DNA from 2 places in the Klebsiella sp. A52 genome. Region 1 is predicted to be linked to the other one. Evidence: predicted binding sites of a transcription regulator. Region 1 holds the regulator's gene; the other holds the start of a gene.

Region 1 (4,729 bases):
AAAAATCCTTTCCCAGGTTGTTGCATAACGTTCTCTTTCTACTGATGCAGGTACGATGCCGCAGAGTGTAGGGAGTGTAATCCGCCTTGTGAAACGCTATTATTTGTCACATGCATTCAAAAATTTTGCAGGCAGAATATGTGGTCTGAATATTCCTTAGAAGTGGTTGATGCTGTGGCGCGTAACGGGAGTTTCAGCGCCGCGGCGCAGGAGTTGCACCGCGTACCTTCGGCGGTGAGCTATACGGTGCGACAACTGGAGGAGTGGCTTGCGGTTCCGCTTTTTGAACGTCGCCATCGTGATGTTGAATTGACCCCCGCCGGGCACTGGTTTTTGCAGGAAGGACGTTCTGTTATCAAAAAAATGCAGATCACCCGCCAGCAGTGCCAGCAGATTGCTAACGGCTGGCGTGGCCAGCTGTCGATTGCGGTGGACGATATCGTTAAACCGGCGCGGATGCGCCAGATGATTGTTGATTTTTATCGCCATTTTAGCGATGTCGAACTGATCGTTTTTCAGGAAGTTTTCAACGGCGTCTGGGATGCGTTAGCCGATGGGCGGGTAGAATTAGCTATTGGCGCGACGCGTTCGATTCCGGTGGGCGGGCGTTACGCTTTCCGCGATATGGGGATGCTGAACTGGCATTGTGTCGTCGCCAGCAGCCATCCGCTGGCGCAGATGGAAGGGCCGCTCAGCGATGACGTGTTGCGCAACTGGCCGTCACTGGTGCGCGAAGATACCTCACGCTCGCTGCCGAAGCGCACAACCTGGCTGCTGGATAACCAGAAGCGGGTGGTGGTGCCGGATTGGGAATCTTCAGCCACCTGTCTTTCAGCAGGATTGTGCGTCGGGATGGTGCCAGGCCACTTTGCCCGCCCGCATATTGATAGCGGGGAGTGGACGGCCTTAACGCTGGAAAACCCATTCCCGGATGCCGCCTGCTGCCTGACCTGGCAACAAAGCGATGCCTCACCCGCTTTGAGCTGGCTACTTGACTATCTTGGCGACAGCGAAACGTTGAATCGGGAGTGGTTGCGGGCGCCGGAATAACCGGCGCCGGGGGGAGGGCGTTAGCGGCGATAATCGACGAACGGGCCGTCGGCAACCGAGCGGCGCTCGATAAGACGCGGATGTACCTCAATGGACTGCGACTCTTCACGTTTATTAACAATGCGATCGAGCAGCATATTGAATGCCGCTTCCCCGAGCGAGTCCTTTGGCTGATGTATAGTGGTCAGCGCCGGGCTGAAGTAGCGGGCGTTACGCACGTTATCATAGCCGATCAGCGAAATGTCCTGCGGTACGCGCAGGCCCATTTCGTCGGCGGCGCAGATAGCGCCCATCGCCATGATGTCGCCGCCGCAGAACACGGCGGTTGGGCGGTGCTGCTGATTGAGGATCTGCTGCATGGCGCGGTAGCCGGATTCCGGTTCAAAGTCGCCCTGAACAATCCAGTTTTCCGGCACATTGATATGCGCTTCTTTCATTGCCTGCATGAAGCCTGCCAGGCGTCCGGCACCGGTGTTACGCTCAAGCGGGCCCGGAATAACGCCAATTTCACGATGGCCGCGTTCAATCAGGTAACGGCCGGCGATATAGCCGCCTTCAAAGGCATTATCGATAACCGAGTCGGTAAAGTCCGCTTTGGCTTCACCCCAGTCCATCACCACCATCGGGATATGACGATACTCTTCGAGCATACTGAGTACGGACTCCGGGTACTCGGAACACATCACCAGCAGGCCGTCAACGCGCTTTTGCGCCATCATAGACAAGTAGGCGCGCTGTTTTTCCGGATCGTTCCAGGCGTTGCCCAGAATCAGGGTATAGCCTTTCTGGAAGCAGCTTTTTTCTACGGATTCGATAATTTCAGCGAAATAGGCCGCTTCGCTGCTGGTGGCCAGCAGACCGATCGATTTAGTGTGATTGACTTTCAGGCTGCGAGCCACGGCGCTTGGCGAATAGTGGAGTTCTTTAATTGCCGCCCACACCGCATTGCGCGTCTCTTCCGCCACGAAACGGGTTTTGTTAATCACATGTGATACAGTTGTAGTGGAAACGTTTGCGCGTTTCGCTACATCTTTAATAGTTGCCATTACTTCTCACTCCAGACCTTGACCTGATCGTCTGATTATCGATACGTAAACGTTTGCCTATACACACCCTGTATACAATGATCAACATTGCAACACCTGGGAAAACGACACAGAACGACAGGAAGGGGTCAATGGCCGATACGCTTTCAAATTAGCGTGGGATTTTGTCCTATCTCGCGGCAAAGGGGAAGAGCAAAAATGTGCATCACTCTAAATCCGGGAAGATTTTTGCATATTTTTGTGCAAAAATGAGCAAGCTCACTTTCTATGTGGGGATAATCAGGGGAGAAAATTGATGGACACAAATTTAAAGTTTTCGCTGACAACGACGGTTATTGTTCTGGGTCTGATCGTCGCCGCCGCGTTGACCGCGGTACTGCACTGATTCCAGCAGGGAGGGGGCTTCCCCTCCTATCCCGCCATTATTAGCAGATCTGCAAAAATCTTTTGTCATTTCGTTTACTTCTGTTTTTCTGTGATTGATGTCATGCTTTTGGCTTCTGATGTAATGCCGTGTCCTGAATCGGCCTGATGGAGTCTCTGAATGAAAATCAACTTTCCCTTACTCGCGTTGGCGATCGGTGCCTTTGGTATCGGTACCACTGAGTTTTCCCCGATGGGATTACTGCCGGTTATCGCCAAAGGCGTAGATGTTTCTATTCCGGCCGCGGGGATGCTGATTAGCGCCTATGCCATTGGCGTGATGGTCGGCGCGCCGTTAATGACGTTACTGCTGTCGCATCGCGCTCGCCGCAATGCATTGATCTTCCTGATGGGGATCTTCACCCTCGGCAACGTGCTCTCTTCTATTGCGCCGGATTACACGACGCTACTGCTGTCGCGCATTATCACCAGCCTCAATCATGGCGCGTTCTTTGGCCTTGGCTCGGTCGTTGCCGCAAGCGTGGTGCCAAAACACAAACAGGCCAGCGCGGTTGCGACCATGTTTATGGGGCTGACCATTGCCAATATCGGCGGCGTACCGGCTGCCACCTGGCTTGGTGAAACCATCGGCTGGCGAATGTCGTTCCTGGCCACGGCGGGTCTGGGGTTAATTGCGATGGTAAGCCTGTGGTTCTCCCTGCCGAAAGGTAGCGCCGGCGAGCGTCCGAACGTGAAGCGCGAGCTGTCGGTATTAATGCGGCCTCAGGTACTCTCTGCGCTGTTGACCACCGTGCTGGGCGCCGGGGCAATGTTCACGCTGTATACCTACATTTCTCCGGTACTGCATACCATCACCAACGCTTCACCGCTGTTTGTTACCGCCATGCTGGTATTAATCGGCGTCGGTTTCTCGCTTGGCAACTATCTGGGCGGTAAGTTTGCCGACCGTTCAGTCTCCGGCACTTTGAAAGGATTCCTGCTGTTGTTGATTGCCATCATGTTGGCTATTCCGCTGCTGGCGCAATCGCAACTGGGTGCTGCCGTCAGCATGGTCGTGTGGGGCGCGGCAACCTTCGCGGTCGTTCCGCCGCTGCAGATGCGGGTAATGCGCGTGGCGCACGAAGCGCCGGGCCTGTCATCATCGGTGAATATTGGCGCTTTCAACCTCGGCAACGCGTTGGGCGCGGCGGCGGGCGGCGCGGTGATATCCGGCGGTCTCGGGTATGCTTTTGTGCCGGTGATGGGGGCGATTATTGCCGGGCTGGCGTTGGCGGTGGTGCTGTTTGGCGGGCGTTCGCAACCAGAAGAAGCATTAGCGAATAACTAAGTCGCACTAAGAAAAACCGCAGCGGGGTAATCCTGCTGCGGTTTTGTTTTTATGCTGCCAGGTTAGCGGCAACAAATTTCCAGTTTACCAGCGCCCAGAAGTGTTCCAGATAATTAGGACGGGCATTGCGGTAGTCGATGTAGTAGGCGTGTTCCCAGACATCAACGGTCAGCAGCGGCGTCGCATCGGTAGTCAGCGGAGTGCCGGCGTTGCTGGTGGAGACGATAGCCAGGCTGCCGTCTGCGTTTTTAACAAGCCAGGTCCAGCCTGCGCCGAAGTTTTTCGCCGCGGCATCGGTGAATTTCGCTTTAAAATCAGCGAAGCTACCGAAAGATTTGTTAATCGCTGCGGCCAGTTCGCCTTCCGGCTCACCGCCGGCGTTCGGCGCCAGGCAGTTCCAGTAGAAAGTGTGGTTCCAGACCTGCGCTGCGTTATTGAAGACGCCGCCTTCAGAAGAGCGAACGATCTCTTCCAGAGATTTGCCTTCAAAAGCGGTGCCTTTGATCAGGTTGTTGAGGTTGGTCACGTAGGCCTGGTGATGCTTACCGTAATGGTATTCCAGGGTTTCTGCGGAAATGTGCGGCGCCAGGGCGTCTTTTGCATATGGTAATGCAGGTAATTCAAACGACATTGCTACTCTCCTTATAACTTTTTGTTTTTTCTCACATTAATTAGGTGAAAATTCACCTGAATACAGTATTTACTGTGTAACGCTGTCGCGAGTGTTACATGTTATTGTGTTGAGAATGTTAACATTTGCTGAAGTCAGTTAAAAGACTTACAACAACAAAGGTTATTCATTGCTAACGCGACTGATTAAGCCTTCGCCAGTCTGGCACATGGCGAGCGATATGATTCGCAAATTCCCCATCGACGCGCCTGCCTACGACTAAAACGCTTCGTATCTTCACCGCCTGTTATC
Region 2 (4,729 bases), 1.4 Mb from region 1:
GATACCGAACTTTTTCAACAGGCGCTGGACGAACTGGCGCAGGCAGGCGGCGGCCAGTTGGTAGTTGATTGCGGCAGGTACGCGCTTGGCGGTTTGCGGATAGGGTCGAACACCTGTCTGTGGCTGTCGCCGGGGGCCGAGCTTATCGTTAGCGAAAACTATGATGACTTTGCTCAGGCGACGGCGCTGAGCCGGGCGGAATCTTCAGATCGGGCCTTTCTGTATGCTGTGGATGCACAGAATATTACCATCTGCGGCGGCGGCGAGATTTACGGCAGCGCTGACGGCTGGTTCTCCCGTGGCGTTGATGCCATGGGCTACCGCACGCCAGCCAGGGCGCGCCCGCGGATCATTTTGCTGGAGAATTGCCGTCGCGTCCGGCTGGAAAATATCACCGTACGACATGCCCCGATGTGGACAATCCATCTGGTCTCCTGCACGGGCGTGGTGGTTGACGGCGTTACCGTCGACAATGATTTGACGATGGCTAATACCGATGCGCTGGATATTGACAGCTGCCAGCAGGTCCATATCGCCAATAGCTATTTCAGCGCGGCGGATGATGCCATCTGTTTGAAAACCACCGATAAACCTGAGCGCATCCAGCGACCGTTGCGTCAGGTAACCATCGTTAACTGCACGCTGCGCTCGAAAAGCTGCGCCTTTAAAATTGGTACTGAAACCTGGCGGGATATTGAAGATGTGCTGGTGAGTAACTGCACTATCTTTGACTCCAATCGCGGCATTGGCCTGATATCCCGCGACGGCGGGCGGCTACGGCGGATGATTTTTAGCAGCATTGCTTTTGATTGCGTGAGCGCGCCGGCCTGTCATTGGGGCGAGGCGGACCCTGTTTTCCTTTCCGCGCGCCGTCGCGATCCGGCGATTGAACCCGGCGAAATCTCACAGATCCAGTTCCGCGGGCTGGTTGGCGAGTGCGAAGGCGCGATAAACCTGCATAGTGAAACGCCAGGTCAGATCCGGCGTATTCTGTTTGACGGCGTGCAGCTAACCCAGAAGCTGAACCTGGCAGCGGAGCAGGGGCTTTATGATATCCGCCCGCCGTGCAATCCGATGTCGCCGACCGGGATGGGGATTGATAACGCCTGGTGTTTGAATCCGCAAAGCGGCCGCGTTTGGGGTGTCGAGCCTTATCCCGGCGGTTTGCCGGTACTGTATGCTAACGGCGTAGCGGGTCTGACACTGCGCGAATTTGATTATCAGCGCCCGACCCCATTACCGGCAGCCTGGAACCCTAACGCGCTATGTCTGGAAAACGGAGATAATTAGCGAGGAAACAAGAGAAGAAGTTGCCCCGGCGATTGCTCCGGGGCCAGAATAACTTATTCTTCAGCGGCATAGCCCTGCGGCGGCAGCTTGCGATTATCCAGCCACGCAGAGTTAGCTTCCATACGCAGGCGTCCATCAACAAACCAGCTCACCACCAGCGGGTAGATATCGTGCTCCTGCGCCTGAACGCGGGCGGTAACGTCATCTTCGCTGTCTTCCGGAAATACCGGTACCCGAGCCTGTAAGATCACCGGCCCGCCGTCGAGCTCGTCGGTGACGAAATGCACCGAGGTGCCATGTTCCTCATCACCGTTTTCCAGCGCCTGGCGATGAGTATGCAGCCCTGGATATTTCGGCAGCAGAGAAGGATGGATATTCAGCAAGCGCCCCTGATAGTGGTCAACAAACGCTGGGCTAAGGATGCGCATATAGCCTGCCAGCACCACCAAATCCGGTTGAAAGGCGTCGATTTGCTGCATCAGCTCGCGGTCGAAGGCCTCGCGGCTATCAAACGCTTTCGGCGAGAGCGCAAAGGCCGGAATACCGGCCTCGCGGGCGCGCTCAAGGCCGAATGCTTCGGCCTTATTGCTGAATACCGCACGCAGGGTGCCGTTGATTTGCTTCCGGGCGCAGGCATCAATAATCGCCTGTAAATTACTGCCGTTACCGGAAATCAGCACCACAATGTTTTTCATTCAATGACCACACGTTGTTCGGCATCGGATGCCTTGATATAACCGATTTTCCACGCGTTTTCACCCTGCTCGTTCAGCAGGGTGATAGCTTTATCCGCCTCGGCTGCCGGGAGCGCGACCAGCATGCCGACGCCGCAGTTAAAGGTGCGGTACATTTCGTGGCTGCTGACATTACCGGCGGTTTGCAGCCAGTTGAAGACTTCCGGCCACTGCCAGGATGACTCGTCGATCACTGCCTGGGTGTTGTCCGGCAGTACGCGCGGGATATTTTCCCAGAAGCCGCCGCCGGTCAGGTGGGCGATAGCGTGGACGTCGACATTGGCAATCAGATTCAGAATCGATTTGACATAAATACGGGTCGGCGCCAGCAGGTGGTCGGCCAGCGGTTTGCCGTTGAGGTCGGTGGTCTGCGGGTCAACGCCGCTGACTTCGATAATCTTACGTACCAGCGAGTAGCCGTTAGAGTGCGGGCCGCTGGAGGCAAGCGCGACCAGTACGTCGCCGTCAGCCACTTTGCTGCCGTCGATGATTTCTGATTTTTCTACCACGCCGACGCAGAAACCGGCCACGTCATAATCTTCACCATGGTACATACCCGGCATCTCTGCCGTTTCGCCGCCAACCAGCGCGCAGCCGGACTGTAAGCAGCCTTCGGCGATGCCGTTGATCACGCTTGCCGCGGTGTCTACGTCCAGTTTACCGGTCGCGTAGTAGTCAAGGAAAAATAGCGGCTCGGCGCCCTGAACCACCAGGTCATTAACGCACATGGCGACCAGATCGATACCGATAGTGTCGTGACGTTTAAGGTCCATCGCCAGACGCAGCTTGGTGCCGACGCCGTCGGTGCCGGAGACCAGTACCGGTTCGCGGTATTTCTGCGGCAGAGCGCACAGCGCGCCGAATCCGCCCAGTCCGCCCATCACTTCCGGGCGACGGGTTTTCTTCACCACGCCCTTAATACGGTCGACGAGAGCGTTGCCTGCATCAATATCCACGCCGGCATCTTTATAGCTGAGAGAGGTTTTATCGGTCACTGCGAAGTCTCCACGCGTTTGCGGTAGCAAGAAAAATCGGCGCAATTCTAACAGGGAAAGCAAACGTTTGCGAGCCTGCTTTACACTCGATTTAAAACGGCTTACAGATGAGCAAATTTGATACTGTTCACGAAAATGAAACCGGGTACAGTCTTCTGCTTGCCTCGCCTTTAATGAATGATCATTATGCCAATGAAACCGGTTTCTGTTTGGTGAAAAGCGCATAACGATCGTCTATAGGGAGAGTATATGTCCGGATTCAAAGAAGGTTTTCTGTGGGGCGGCGCGGTAGCGGCGCATCAGCTTGAGGGCGGCTGGCAAGAAGGAGGGAAGGGGGTTAGCGTTGCTGACGTGATGACCGCAGGCGCCCACGGGGTGCCGCGTACGATCACCGACGGCGTACTGCCTGGTCATAACTATCCCAACCATGAGGCAATTGATTTTTATCATCGTTATAAAGAAGACGTAGCGCTGTTTGCCGAACTGGGATTTAAGTGTTTCCGTACTTCAATTGCCTGGACGCGCATTTTTCCGCTGGGTGATGAACTGGAGCCCAATGAAGCGGGCCTGCAATTCTATGACAATCTGTTCGACGAGTGCCTGAAATATGGTATCGAACCGGTGATCACGCTCTCCCATTTTGAGATGCCTTACCACCTGGTGACTGAATACGGCGGCTGGCGCAACCGTAAACTCATTGATTTCTTTGTCCGCTTCGCGAAGGTAGTGTTTACCCGCTATCAGCACAAAGTGAAGTACTGGATGACCTTTAACGAGATCAACAACCAGGCCAACTTCCATGAAGATTTCGCCCCCTTTACCAACTCGGGCCTGAAGTATCAGCCCGGCGAAGACCGTGAACCGGTGATGTTCCAGGCCGCCCATTATGAACTAGTCGCCAGTGCGCTGGCGGTAAAGGCGGCACGCGAGATTAATCCGGGGCTGCAGATTGGCTGTATGATCGCGATGTGTCCTATCTATCCGCTCACCTGCGCGCCGGACGACATGATGATGGCGATGAACGCCATGCATCGTCGTTACTGGTTTACCGATGTGCATGTACGCGGTCGCTATCCGCAACATCTGCTCAACTACTTCGCGCGCCGCGGTTTTACGCTGGATATTACCGACGCCGACCGCCGGGCGTTACAAGAGGGCTGTGTCGACTATATTGGTTTTAGCTACTATATGTCCTTCGCCACCAAAGCGACTGACGATAATCCGCACCTGGATTACGACGAAAGCACCAGCCTGGTCTCCAACCCGTACGTGAAGAAATCGGATTGGGGCTGGCAGATTGACCCGGTTGGCCTGCGCTACTCGCTCAACTGGTTCTGGGATCATTATCAACTGCCGCTGTTTATCGTTGAAAACGGCTTTGGCGCCATTGACGTGCGTGAAGCGGACGGCAGCGTGGACGACCAGTATCGTATCGATTATCTCAGCGCCCATATTGCCGAAATGAAAAAAGCGGTGGTGGAAGATGGCGTCGACCTGATGGGGTATACCCCGTGGGGCTGCATCGACCTGGTCTCCGCCGGTACCGGGGAAATGAAAAAGCGCTATGGATTTATCTTTGTTGATAAAGATAACGAAGGTCGCGGTACGTTGGCCCGCAGCCGGAAAAAATCTTTTGCCTGGTATCAGCAGGTTATTGCCAGTAACGGCGAAAACCTGTAGGTGCCAACAAGCGTAGCGTTGTCAAAGATA

Evidence for each region. Region 1 encodes PurR, which represses purine synthesis genes. Its sites were predicted from a motif close to CANGCAAACGTTTGCNTG; they were not measured.
Region 2: the regulator PurR is predicted to act here: its motif matches at 3,076-3,093, upstream of purM (phosphoribosylformylglycinamidine cyclo-ligase).

Annotation. Positions count from the first base shown of each region.
Region 1 covers NZ_CP074437.1:4,133,780-4,138,508, reverse strand. The annotation lists gene punC (purine nucleoside transporter PunC) at 1-26, opposite strand, end outside; gene punR (DNA-binding transcriptional activator PunR) at 139-1,050, shown strand; gene purR (HTH-type transcriptional repressor PurR) at 1,071-2,096, opposite strand; gene KGA69_RS19560 (cytochrome bd-I oxidase subunit CydH) at 2,392-2,481, shown strand; gene KGA69_RS19555 (MFS transporter) at 2,641-3,807, shown strand; gene sodB (superoxide dismutase [Fe]) at 3,857-4,438, opposite strand.
Region 2 covers NZ_CP074437.1:2,729,190-2,733,918, forward strand. The annotation lists gene KGA69_RS12950 (glycoside hydrolase family 28 protein) at 1-1,290, shown strand, start outside; gene purN (phosphoribosylglycinamide formyltransferase) at 1,344-1,985, opposite strand; gene purM (phosphoribosylformylglycinamidine cyclo-ligase) at 1,982-3,019, opposite strand; gene KGA69_RS12965 (6-phospho-beta-glucosidase) at 3,269-4,699, shown strand.